DNA from 4 places in the Streptomyces sp. Ag109_O5-10 genome. Region 3 is predicted to be linked to each of the others. Evidence: riboswitches for the same ligand, from Rfam matches in the RefSeq annotation. Region 3 holds a riboswitch; each other region holds the start of a gene.

Region 1 (2,934 bases), 4.8 Mb from region 3:
CGCTGGTGCCCGTCATGGGGTCCGCGGTCGGGAAGACGCTCGTGCTCGCCATGGGATCGGCTGTCGGGAAGACGCCCGGGTCGGCCGGCGTCGGCATCGGGAACGAGCCCGTGGCGCCGGGCGTCATGATCCGGAAGGAGCCGGTGTCCCCCGGGGCCGGAGTCTGGGCGGCGCCCGCGTCCATGGCGGGCGCGCTCTGGTAGGTCCCGCCGACCGAGCCGCCCGGTGTCATGACGCGGAAGCCGCCCGTGTCCGCCGCGGCCCGGGTCGGGGCGCTGTCGGCACCCCCCGGGGTCATGATGCGGAAGGTGCCGGTGTCCGAAGGGGACACGATCGGGATGCCGCCCGTCTCGGTCACCGCCGGGAGCGCGCGGGTGGCGGCAGGGGAGTCGGGCCTGGCGGGGGCGCTGCCGGTGCGCTGGTCGGGTATGCCGACGGCGGGCGCCTGCCACTGCTGCGCCGGGGCCGGGGCCCCGGGTGTCGGCCAGGGGCTGGTCGACGGCGGAACGGCCTGGACGACAGGGGCCGGGGCAGGGGTCGCGTCGAGGGCGGCGATCGCGCGCTGCCCGGTGCGCTGGGACAGCACCTCGCGCGCCTTGGCGAGCTTGAGCTGGTTCTTGGTCTTCGAGGCACCCGGCGTCGGCCGCTGCGGCCCGGCGGCGGGCAGCGCCCGGGGCGCACCCGAGGTCCCCGCGGGCAGCGCCGCGGCGGGCCCCGCCGTCAATTCCAGCCTCGGGCGGGCCGGCAGCTCGCGCACGACCTCGATCTCGCTCTGCCCGGACGGTCCCGCGGTCAGCTCCAGCCGGGCCGGGCCGGAGTCCTCCAGCTGGCCGAGCAGGTCGGCGGCCATGGCGCTGACGGGCCGCCGCGGGCCGGGCCGGGCGGGCTGCCGGTCGGAGGGCAGCGCGGCCGGAACGCTCGGCCCGAGCTTCGAGCGCGCCCCCTCGAACCACTCCCGGGCGATGTTGTCGAGGCCCGGGTCGTCACGACGGGGCCGTTTGAACAGCGGGACGCCGCGTGAGCGCGAGCCCCCGCTCAACGCACGGGTGGCGTTGTAGTTCCCGGTGGCGTTCTCGGCCTGGTCGTAGAGGCTGTCGATCCGCTGCCGAACCTCGTCACGGCTCTCGGGCGCCATTGAGGGGTCGTGCTCCTTCCGTACTCCGCCTACCGGGTTAGCTGTCGGGTTCGGGCGGTCGAATCCGGAAGGCATGCCCTACGGCCTTTGTCCTTGCGGACGGCGGCCGATTCACCCCAGTGGTCGGTTGGGTCCCCGGCTCCGGATCAGCCCCTGAGGGGCACCGGACTCGGCGGAGGCCGCACGGCCCGACGGGATTCGCCGGGGGGAGCCGAGCGGCTTGCCCGTCAACTTAGCCAACTTGTGTCACTCGTGTGAAGGTTGAAGTGGCTAATGTCCGATACGTATTTGTGATGTTCGTCGTAGCGTTCGGAACTCGACCGTGCGGAACGGTATTTCGCGCGCATCCATTGCATTCGCAGGGTCACCGGGGCGTTGCCGTCGGTCGCGTTCGCCTGCCGCGGCGCACGCGCTTTCTGTGAGGTCACCGTGAATTCGCGGGTCTGTTGAACACGGTGGGGCTGTGAGCCGTATAGGGCGGGGGATTTCCATGCCCGGCCGCCCACGACACGCAGGGGAACGACCTTGAGACGCAACAGGCGCAGACGCCCGACCGGCGCACAACGCGCGACCTTCGCAGCGGTCGCCCTGATGCTCGGCGGCGGGGGACTGGTCGCGGTGAACGTCTATGCCTCGGCCACCGAGAACGGCGGGGACCAGGGACAGGTCGCCACCGGCCAGGTGCTGTCCGCGCCCACGATCTACTGCCCCGACGTCGGCAGCCGGCTGACCGCGGTTCCCGACGGCGCCCGGGCGGACGTCGACCGTGAACTCGCCCAGCTGGACCAGCAGATCGCCGCCGCCTACCAGCAACTCACCCAGTCCGCGGCCGAGATCGAGCAGAACCCCGGCTTCGCCGGCCAGACCATCATCGACCCGCTGAAGGCGGAGCGGTCCGAGTCCCTCCAGCGCATCGCCGACGCCATCGGCCGCGAGGGCGACCGCCCGCAGGGCCTCGACGAGCTCGCCGCCTGCACCCTGCGCTCCTCGAACCAGGGCGCCGGGCAGTCGGCGGCCCCCCAGGGCAGTGCCACGCCGAGCCAGAGCGGCCAGGGCGGCGCCGCGCCGAGCCAGGGCGCCGGAGCCGGCGGCCAGGGCGGCAACGGACCGGTCGCCGCCGACTACGCGGACATCACCTCGGTCCAGCCCAACGTCTCGACCCCGGCCGAGCGGTCCGGCGGCTCCACCGGCACGTTCTCCTCCAGCTGCGGTGTCAACGCGAACGGCCTGTTCAACTCGGACAACGTCATCGTCGCCCCCGGCGTCTCCAACGGCGCCCACCACTTCCACGACTACATCGGCAACCAGTCCAACAACGCCTTCGCCAGCGACCAGGACCTGGCGAACGCGCAGACCAGCTGTGCGGACCAGGGCGACAAGTCCACGTACTACTGGCCCGTGCTGCGGCTGCAGAACGGCAAGCAGGAGCGGGACGCCGACAAGCCGGGCGGCGGCACCGAGGGCAACGCCGGGCAGATCGTCACGGCCAAGCAGGTCACGCTGACCTTCGAGGGCAACCCCACCTCCAAGGTCACCGAGATGCCGCGGCTGCTGCGCATCATCACCGGCGACGCCAAGTCGTTCGTCAACGGCCCGGCCAACGCCAACGCCTCCTGGAGCTGCACCGGTTACGAGGACCGGCAGCTCAAGGACAAGTACCCCCTCTGCCCCTCCGGCAGCGACGTCGTGCGCACGTTCCGGTTCCAGAGCTGCTGGGACGGCCGGAACATCGACAGCGCCAACCACCGCACCCACGTGGCGTTCGAAGGCCCCGACGGCAGCTGCCCGGCCGGTTTCCA
Region 2 (2,934 bases), 4.1 Mb from region 3:
CCTCCGACCCCGCCAACACCAGCAGCAACTCCCGCAGTTGCCCCTCCGCCACGCCGTAGGCGTCCAGAAGTAACCGCACATCGGCCGGTTTCACACCGCTGGCGCCGGTCTCGATCCGGCTCACTTTCGACTGATGCCAGCCCACCAGACGGGCGGCCTCACCGCTCGTGAGGCCGGCGCCGGTGCGCAGTGTGCGCAGTTCGGCGCCCAGTTTCCGGCGGCGTACCGCGGGACCGTTCTGCATGGGCTACTCCTTACTCCTTCCGAGCCGCCCAAATACGGTCTGAGGTCGCAGAGTTCACCGCTTCGAGCGACAGATATATGCATATCTTGGTGGATCGCTCCTCGTGACCGGCCCGGTAATGGCAGTCTGGCGAAGAAGCACCAGTCCGGGACCGTACTCGAACCATCCGCTCCGTGTCGGACTCCGGTCCCGAGGAAAGGGACGACGTCGCCATGGCAGACCACCTGGAAGCATCCGTCACCCTGCCGAGCGATCCCGCCTCGGTCTCCGCCGCCCGCTCCTACGTGCTGGACACCCTCGCGGAGTGGGGGCTGCCACCGGAGACGGAGACCGCGGACACCGTGCGCCTCATCGTCTCCGAACTCGCCACCAACGCCGTGCAGCACACCTTCGGGCAGTCACCCACCTTCACCGTGGACCTCGTGCTCGACCGGGACGAACAGCTGCGCATCGGCGTCACGGACAGCCATCCGCGCTTCCCCAAGAGACTCCCCGCCGCGGTCCAGCAGGACAACGGGCGCGGCATGGTCATCATCCGCTGGCTGACCGCCGAGTGCGGCGGCAAACTGCAAGTACGACCGACCCGGGAGGGCGGCAAGACGGTGTCCATCGAACTGCCCTGGACGGTCCCCACGAGCGTCACGACGGCCGGCCAGCAGGAACCGTAGCCCTGAGTTCCTGCCGGCCGGCCGCCGTGCGAACGGGTCAGCTGACCCGGCCGTACCAGACGCTTCGCGTCCAGATCTTCTGGAGCTTGACCACGTCCCCGGTCTTCGGGGCGTGCCAGATCTTTCCCTTCCCGGCGTAGATGCCGACGTGGTACACGCTGGACCCCGAGTGGAAGAAGACCAGGTCCCCGGCCCTGCGGTTGCCGGCCGAGACGTGACGGGTCTTGTTGTACTGCTGGGCAGCCGTACGCGGCAGGGTCTTGCCCGCCTTCTTGAACGAGTACAGCGTCAGCCCGGAGCAGTCGAACCTGTTCGGTCCGGTGGCGCCCCACCTGTAGGGCGAGCCCTTCTTCGAGGCGGCGACCTGAAGTGCCTTCGTCGCCATCGTGGCGGCCGAGGCGTCGGAGGCGACACCCGGTATCACGATCGAACCGCCCACGGCGGCGATGGTCAGTGCCGAGGCCGTACCGGCCCGGGCCATCAGCGACGGAACACGATTGAGCGCAGTCATGCGCAACCCTTCGTCAGCCGCCTGTGAAGGATGACCTGTCGGATTCGGGCTGGCGAAGTTGCCCGGCCGTGTCGCCACGGCTTCACCCCAAGGGCTGCTCGGCCCGGTCATGGCGCGACCGTGCCGTCGACCCGTCGTGCTTGGGTCCTCCACTCCTGCCGATGCACTTCTGTCGACGGGTCAATCCGGGCGGCGGCAGGACTCGGCGTCCGCCCGGACCGCCCCGCCGCTGTGGCGGGGGCTTGTCGTCAGACAGGGATCTTCACTCACGTGTGTCCGAAAATCCCAACGGAACCGGGGATTTGTGGGGTTACTCACCACCCACCCGTTCGGGTGGACAGCCCTGTGTTCGATTCTTCGTCAACTCCCCTGCGTAGCCCCGGACCTGCGCGGAAGCCGCTCGCGGGCACTCGCGCGCAGGCAACCTGAGCGGCTTCCCGGGTCGGGTAAAACCACGCCGCGCTCCGCCGAACGGCGGTAACCCCTTTGGGTCGTTTCGACTCCGGCCCGCTCGTGCCGTCGACGGGCCGGACCGGAGTCCGGCGGGTGTCACCGTACGCAGTCGGGCGGGAGTACGACGCGAGCGGTCCGGCGCTCGCCGTCGAGCACCCGCAACGCGCGTGCCAGCGTGTCCCCGTGCAGCTCCGTCTCGCCCCGCAGATGCATCAGGGCCAGGGCGTCACGCAGCTCGGACGCCGCGCGCACCAGCGCCTGCGCGGCGCGCAGCCCACGGTAGGTGTCCTCGTTCCGCGCCGGATTGATCCGGCCGAGTAAATCCACCACGTCCAGATAACGGTCGATCAGCTCGCCCTCGGCGCGGGTCAGCGCGGGCAGCGGCGGAAGCTCCGGCGGCAGCATCGGCCGCTCACTCCCCGTCCGGCAGGCCGGGCAGCGTCCGGCGGGTGGGCATCACCCGGTCCACCAGTCCGTAGGCCAGCGCCTGCGGCGCGTCCAGGACCAGGTCCCGCTCCAGGTCGTGGTGCACCTGTTCGGCCGTACGTCCGGTGTGCCGGACGAGCATCGCCTCGATCATCACCCGGACCCGGTCCAACTCCGCCGCCTGGATGGCCAGATCACTCGGCTGGCCCTGTACCGGTTCCGGCAGCGACGGCTGCTGCAGCACGATGCGCGCGCCGGGCAGGACGGACCGCTTGCCCGGTGTGCCGGCCGCGAGCAGCACCGCGGCCGACGCCCCGGCCTGTCCGAGGCAGACCGTCTCCACGTCGCAGTTCACGTACTGGACCGTGTCGTAGACCGCGGCCATCGCGCTGTAGGACCCGCCCGGGGAGTTGATGTACAGCGAGATGTCCCGCTCCGGAGCCGCGTACTCCAGATACATGAGCTGGGCCATCACGTCGTTGGCCGAGACCTCGTCGACGGGCGTGCCGAGGAAGACGATCCGCTCCTCCAGCAGCTTCGAGTACGGATCCAGGGTGCGCTGCCCGGCGGCCGTGCGTTCCGTGAACTCGGGCAGGACGTAGCGGGCGGACGGTCGGATCATGGCGTACCCC
Region 3 (2,934 bases):
CGAACCGGAGTCCGAGCCGTCGGAACTCCCCGACGTGCAGCGCGTCGCCGGCCGGGTCCTCGGGGGACAGGTGCCGAGCGTCTCGGGAAACCGGACGCTCGCCACCGGCAACGGCCCCATCACGAAGGCGACGGCCGCCACTTGAGGCCGAAACGCACGTGAGTCCCACGGCCGTGCTGTCCGTATTCTCTGATCATGGTCGCACCCTCCCCGTACTCACTGATCGCCACCGACTTGGACGGCACGCTGCTGCGCGGCGACGACACCCTGTCGGAACGGTCGCTCGCCGCGCTCGGGCGAGCCCGCCGGGCCGGTGCCCAGCACCTCGTGGTGACCGGCCGCCCGGCCCCGAGAGTGCGGCCGCTCCTCGACGACCTCGGCTGCACGGGGCTCGCGGTCTGCGGCCAGGGCGCGCAGGTGTACGACGCCGGCGCGCACCGGATGCTGTGGTCGGTCACCCTGGACCGGGAGCTGGCGGAGACCGCCCTCGGGAAGATCGAGGCCGAGGTCGGCCAGGTGTACGCGGCGGTCGACCAGGACGGCGTGGACGGGCTCACGCTCATCGAGCCGGGCTATCTGATGCCCCATCCCACGCTGCCCGCGCTGCGCGTCGCCCGGCGCGACGACCTGTGGTGCGCGCCGATCAGCAAGGTACTGCTGCGCCACCACACCCTCTCCGACGACGAACTGGCGACGATCGCCCGCTCGGTCGTCGGATCACTGGCCACGGTCACCATGTCGGGGCCGGGCACCGTCGAACTGCAGCCGTGCGGCGTGACCAAGGCGACCGGACTCGCGCTGGCCGCCGACCGGCTGGGGCTGACCCCCGGACGGGCCATCGCCTTCGGCGACATGCCCAATGACATCCCGATGTTCGAGTGGGCGGCCCACGGGGTGGCGATGGCCAACGCCCACCCCGAACTCAGGGCTGTGGCCGACGAGATCACCACGTCGAACGAGGACGACGGCATCGCCGTCGTCCTCGAAGGACTCTTCGACTGACGCGAGGCGTCGGTCAGGTCAGTACGCGCCGTTGACGTTGTCGATCGAGCCGTACCGCGCGGCGGCGTAGTTGCAGGCGGCGGTGATGTTCGCGACCGGGTCGTAGATGTCGAACGACGTGCCGTCCACGTGGTAGGCCTTGAACGTCGGGTCGATGACCTGGAGCAGGCCCTTGGACGGGATGCCCTTGGCCGCGTTGGAGTCCCAGAGGTTGATCGCCCGCGGGTTGCCGGAGGACTCGCGCATCAGGTTGCGGTAGATGCCGTTGTAGGTGCCCGGGATCTTCTTCTCCGCCATGATCGCGAGCGACTCGCGGATCCAGCCGTCGAGGTTGTTCGGGTACCCGGCGAGGGTCGTGGAGGCCGTCGTGGTGGTGGAGGAGGCGGCGGACGCGGCCGTCGCCCCGATGAGCGGGAGGGCGAGGACGGCGGCACCGGTGCCGATGACGGCGAGCGTGCGGACGATGTGGTTACGGCGGTGCTGGGGGGCAGCGGGCATGGCGAGGTTCCTCTCCGTCGCCTGCGAGGTGAGCTGTCGGGTTCGGGCCCGGGGAGTTCCCGGCCGTACCGCCCGAAGGCGGTACGACTTCACCCCTAGCCGTTCCGGAACGACGTCTGTTCTGTGACGTCGGCCGCCCGGTCCGGCGACTTACCTGGGTCCCCCGCTCCTGCCATGCGAATGAACTCGTTGATGGGTCACTACGGGCGGCGGCAGGATTCGGCGTCCGCCCGGCGAGCCGGAACGTATGCGAGAGCACATGTCCGAAACAAGAGCCTGATTCATACAAATGCCGATTGACCTTGATCTGTGCCGTATGGGGCGCTTGATCCTTTGCGGTCGCCAATCCTCAACTGGCCCACTGGAAAAGGGAAGGAAGGGTCACCTAACAACCCTTGTGGTGTCGGGGCTCACGTGACCCATTTCACGAAACGGCAATAATGGCAAAGCGGACATTATGGACTATCGGAATCCTCCTTTTCCCGGTTCGGCGGAATACCGTCCAGCTCGCATTGGTTGGAATTGCGCCCCGAGGTGTGCCTATATGGGTGATTGGAGAGATTAGTCCGAATTGATAGATCCTGTGGATTTCTGGCCGATAGGGGGCGGGTGAGGGGGGCGAGTGTCGCCGGTCGGGCTCAATGACGCAGGCGGGGAGGCTGGTTGGGGGCCCGGGCCGGGGTGTGTCGAAGATCGATATGTGCGTGATTCTCATCACGTCGGGGGAAGGGTGTCAGGGGCATCGGGGATCGCCGGTGCGCGTGTCCGTCGTGAGGACGGAACCTCCGCGGCGGTGCGAGTCGTTGACATGACGGCAGCCTGGGCGGGGACCCGGGTGTGCGATGTCCCTGCGGGCCGACGGGGGGAAGGGCGGGCATCCCGTGCGCGCGTAGGGGTGCCGTTCCGTCGGCCGGCGGGATGGCGGTCGGGCAGGCGCGCATACAGGAGTCGCAGGCCGAGGGATGCGGGTCGGCGGAACGCGGAGGTCGTCGTGCGTGGACCCGTGGAGGAAGGGTGTGCGGACGGGTGCGGGATGCCGCCGTTCGTGCGCCGGGTGTCCCCGTCGGCCCGAGTGGGGGGCGGCGGAGAGGGGTACACCCGGGCAAGTGGCGCCGGACGGGGGGAGCGGGGCCCTGTCCGCGCGGCGGCTGTCCGGAGGGTTCGTTGCCGGACGGATCCGGAGCACCGCCCCGGATCAGGGCCCGGCGCGGGGGCCGGTGCGGGACACGAGCTGGGCCTCGGTTCGGGACAACTGGCCGCACTTCCTGTTAAGTCAGTAGATGTCAGGTCGTATCAGCTGATCAAGAACATAACGGTCGTGATCCGATAGCGCCCGGGGTGTAACCGTGGGCGCTATCGGTGATCGAAACCTGACCGGATACGCTGACTTGAGTGATGGCAGCGACCTATCGACAAACCGTGTAATCGCCAGTA
Region 4 (2,934 bases), 1.0 Mb from region 3:
CCACCCGCTCGCAGCCGCAAACCTGGACGGACAGGCATCGAAGACACCGGACGCATCGAACACCGTGAGCAGATCGCACACGGCGAGGACATCGCACACGGCGAGCGCATCGAGGACATGGGACGGCAGGGGGGTCGCGTGGTGGGCCGTGCGGAGTTGGAGCAGCGCGGTCCGGCGTCCGCCCGCGTCCTCGCCCGCTTCCTGCCCGCGCTGCTGATCTGCGCCGGCGTCTGTTACGACCGCCTCACCCCCGCCCCCTTCACCGCGGTCCCCTTCTTCACGGCCGCCCCGCTGATCGCCGCGCCCCTCTCCTCGCTGCGCACCACCCTCCTCACCGGCCTGGCCGCGCTCCTCGCCACCTACGCCGTGCACGCCCGGCTCGCCCTGCTCCCGGACGACGACGCCGTCACGGAGATCCTCACGGTGATCACCGTCTCCGCCCTCGCCGCCGGCATCAACCGGATCGTCCGTCTCGGCGACCAGCGCCTCGCGACGGCCCGCGAAGTCGCCGAGGCCGCCCAGCGGGCCGTGCTGCCCGAGCCCGCCGAGCGGATCGGCGGCTTCGAGATCGCCGCCCGCTACGAGGCGGCCCAGGAGGGCACCTTCGTCGGCGGCGACCTGTACGCCGTCCAGGACACCCCGTACGGCGTGCGGCTGGTCGTCGGCGACGTCCGCGGCAAGGGGATGGGCGCGGTCGCCGTCGTCGCCGTGGTCATCGGCGCCTTCCGGGAGGCCGCCGAGCAGGAGGCCACGCTGGAGGCGGTGGCCGGCCGGCTGGAGCGGGCGCTGGCCCGCGAGGGCGCCCGGCGCGGCGGCGCCGACGCCCACGAGGGGTTCACCACCGCCGTACTCGCCGAACTCCCGCACGGCGACGGCACGCTCCGGCTCGTCAACCGTGGTCATCCGCCACCCCTGCTGCTGCACGGCGACGGCGAGGTGCGCCCGATACGGGCGCCGGAGGCCGCGCTGCCGCTCGGGCTGGGCGAGCTGGAGGCGTGGCCCGACCGGGCGGCCGAGCACGCGTTCCCGAGTGGGGCCACGCTGCTGTTGCACACCGACGGCCTCTCCGAGGCGCGGGACGCGCACGGCCGCTTCTACGATCCGCAGCGGCGGCTGACCGGCCGCGCCGCCACCGCCCCCGGCGCCCTGGTGGCCCGGCTCGCGGCCGAGGTGCGCCGGCACACCGGGGGCGCCATGACCGACGACATGGCGCTGCTCGCGGTACGGCGGCCCTGAACGGCGGGCGGTCACGGTCGGTGTCCGGACGACCGCCCTGCGCATGACAACTGAGTCACCATCAAAACCTGTGTGACTCCTGAGCTGAGCAGCGCGCACCGTCGACTCGACCGGTTTCGACCGGTCATGGCAGGTAAGTCCGAGCTTTGAAAGCTTAATGATCAAGACGAACTGCTTGGAATCTGATAGCCGGGTCTATTAACGTTCGATAACGCAGCGCGGTCGTCCCAGCCGTCACCCGCGACGGCTCCGTGCGCACGCGCCGAATCCCGCAAGGGAACCGGGGAACCACCACCTTGGGGTGAATCGCACGGCTACCGCCGGGTACGAAACGGCCGGTATACGCGCGTAGGAGACCTTCCCGCTCCGAACCCGTCAGCTAACCCGGTAGGCAGCGGAAGGAAAGGAGTGCGCCCGCGTGGCGTCCAACCCGCCTGCTCCGACAGCCCCGTTCGTGCCCAGCCAGCGCCGGCCCGAGACCTTCGCCTACGGCGGCTACCGCACCGACGAGGGCCCCTTCGAGGAGTGGAACCCCACCGAGGAGTCCCTCTCCGCGGCCCGCGGCCGGCACCGGGTCGCCAAGCAGAAGGGCGGCGGCCTCGCCCGCAGCTCCACGGTTCTCGGCGTCGGCGTCATAGCCGCCGTCGGCGCGGGCGGCATGGCCAGCGCCAACACCGGCAAGCCGCCGGTCTCCATCTCGCTGCCCGACCTGCCCTCCTCCGTCGACGCCCTGCTCGGCGAGGGCAGCGGCCACCAGGCCACCCAGACCGCGCTCAGCAGCGTCACGACGACGAGCGCCACCGACGCGGACTCCTCCTCGTCCGACGCCGGCGAGGCGCTGCGCAGCCGGATCATCGCCCAGGCCGCGCAGCAGCAGAACCAGCTCGACACCAAGGCCAGCGCCAAGGCCGTCGCCGCCGCCGACAGGGCGGTCGCGGACGCCGAGGCCCAGGCGGAGAAGGCTGCCGCCGCCAAGGCCGCCGACGCCAAGGAGAAGGCCGAGGCCTCCGCGAAGCAGAAGGCCGAGCAGGCCCGCCTCGCCGCGCTGGCCAAGCAGTACACGCTGCCCGTCGTCTCGTACACGATCACCGGCACCTTCGGCCAGGCCGGCTCCATGTGGGCCTCCGGCTACCACACCGGCCTCGACTTCGCCGCGCCCACCGGCACGCTGATCAAGGCCGTGCACAGCGGCACGGTCACCGAGGCGGGCTGGGCCGGCTCCTACGGCTACCGCACGATCATCACCCTCGACGACGGCACCGAGCTGTGGTTCTGCCACCAGTCCTCGATCGGCGTCAAGGTCGGCCAGAAGGTCGCCACCGGCGACGTCATCGGCCGGGTGGGCGCCACCGGCAACGTGACCGGCCCGCACCTCCACCTGGAGGTCCACCCGAACGGCCAGGCCACCGCCATCGACCCCATGACCTGGCTGCGCGGCAAGGGCCTCAACCCCTGACCCCGGCCCGGAACGCACCGACCGGCTCCCGGCGGCCCTGACGACAACCCCCGGCGTCAGGGCCGCCGGCGTGCCGACCGCGGATTCCGCTTTTACGAGACCTTCGTAATCGACAGGGATGGGTCCCCGGGCGGCCCGCGTTGAAGTAGGGCATGACTGCTCTTCGCAAACTCGGCTCTTCCGACCTCGAGGTCTTCCCGCTAGCCCTCGGCGGCAACGTCTTCGGCTGGACCGCCGACGAG

The links. Region 3 has a riboswitch for cyclic di-AMP ahead of BLW82_RS17815 (transglycosylase SLT domain-containing protein). Riboswitches for the same ligand answer to the same signal wherever they lie in the genome.
Region 1: it holds a riboswitch for cyclic di-AMP, as region 3 does, so the genes downstream of both, BLW82_RS46405 (NlpC/P60 family protein) here and BLW82_RS17815 (transglycosylase SLT domain-containing protein) in region 3, are expected to answer to the same signal.
Region 2: it holds a riboswitch for cyclic di-AMP, as region 3 does, so the genes downstream of both, BLW82_RS36665 (C40 family peptidase) here and BLW82_RS17815 (transglycosylase SLT domain-containing protein) in region 3, are expected to answer to the same signal.
Region 4: it holds a riboswitch for cyclic di-AMP, as region 3 does, so the genes downstream of both, BLW82_RS22615 (M23 family metallopeptidase) here and BLW82_RS17815 (transglycosylase SLT domain-containing protein) in region 3, are expected to answer to the same signal.

Annotation. Positions count from the first base shown of each region.
Region 1 is NZ_FNTQ01000001.1:8,696,211-8,699,144, forward strand. Features, by position in the region: gene BLW82_RS46405 (NlpC/P60 family protein) at 1-1,135, opposite strand, end outside; cyclic di-AMP (ydaO/yuaA leader) riboswitch at 1,146-1,320, opposite strand; gene BLW82_RS39625 (DUF1996 domain-containing protein) at 1,727-2,934, shown strand, end outside.
Region 2 is NZ_FNTQ01000001.1:8,043,490-8,046,423, forward strand. Features, by position in the region: partial or broken gene BLW82_RS36655 (helix-turn-helix domain-containing protein) at 1-244, opposite strand, end outside; gene BLW82_RS36660 (ATP-binding protein) at 457-912, shown strand; gene BLW82_RS36665 (C40 family peptidase) at 950-1,423, opposite strand; cyclic di-AMP (ydaO/yuaA leader) riboswitch at 1,427-1,611, opposite strand; gene BLW82_RS36670 (hypothetical protein) at 1,973-2,281, opposite strand; gene BLW82_RS36675 (ATP-dependent Clp protease proteolytic subunit) at 2,289-2,924, opposite strand.
Region 3 is NZ_FNTQ01000001.1:3,897,877-3,900,810, reverse strand. Features, by position in the region: gene BLW82_RS17825 (hypothetical protein) at 1-145, shown strand, start outside; gene BLW82_RS17820 (HAD family hydrolase) at 196-1,002, shown strand; gene BLW82_RS17815 (transglycosylase SLT domain-containing protein) at 1,021-1,500, opposite strand; cyclic di-AMP (ydaO/yuaA leader) riboswitch at 1,506-1,702, opposite strand.
Region 4 is NZ_FNTQ01000001.1:4,932,886-4,935,819, forward strand. Features, by position in the region: gene BLW82_RS22610 (PP2C family protein-serine/threonine phosphatase) at 118-1,236, shown strand; cyclic di-AMP (ydaO/yuaA leader) riboswitch at 1,487-1,647, shown strand; gene BLW82_RS22615 (M23 family metallopeptidase) at 1,655-2,692, shown strand; gene BLW82_RS22620 (aldo/keto reductase) at 2,845-2,934, shown strand, end outside.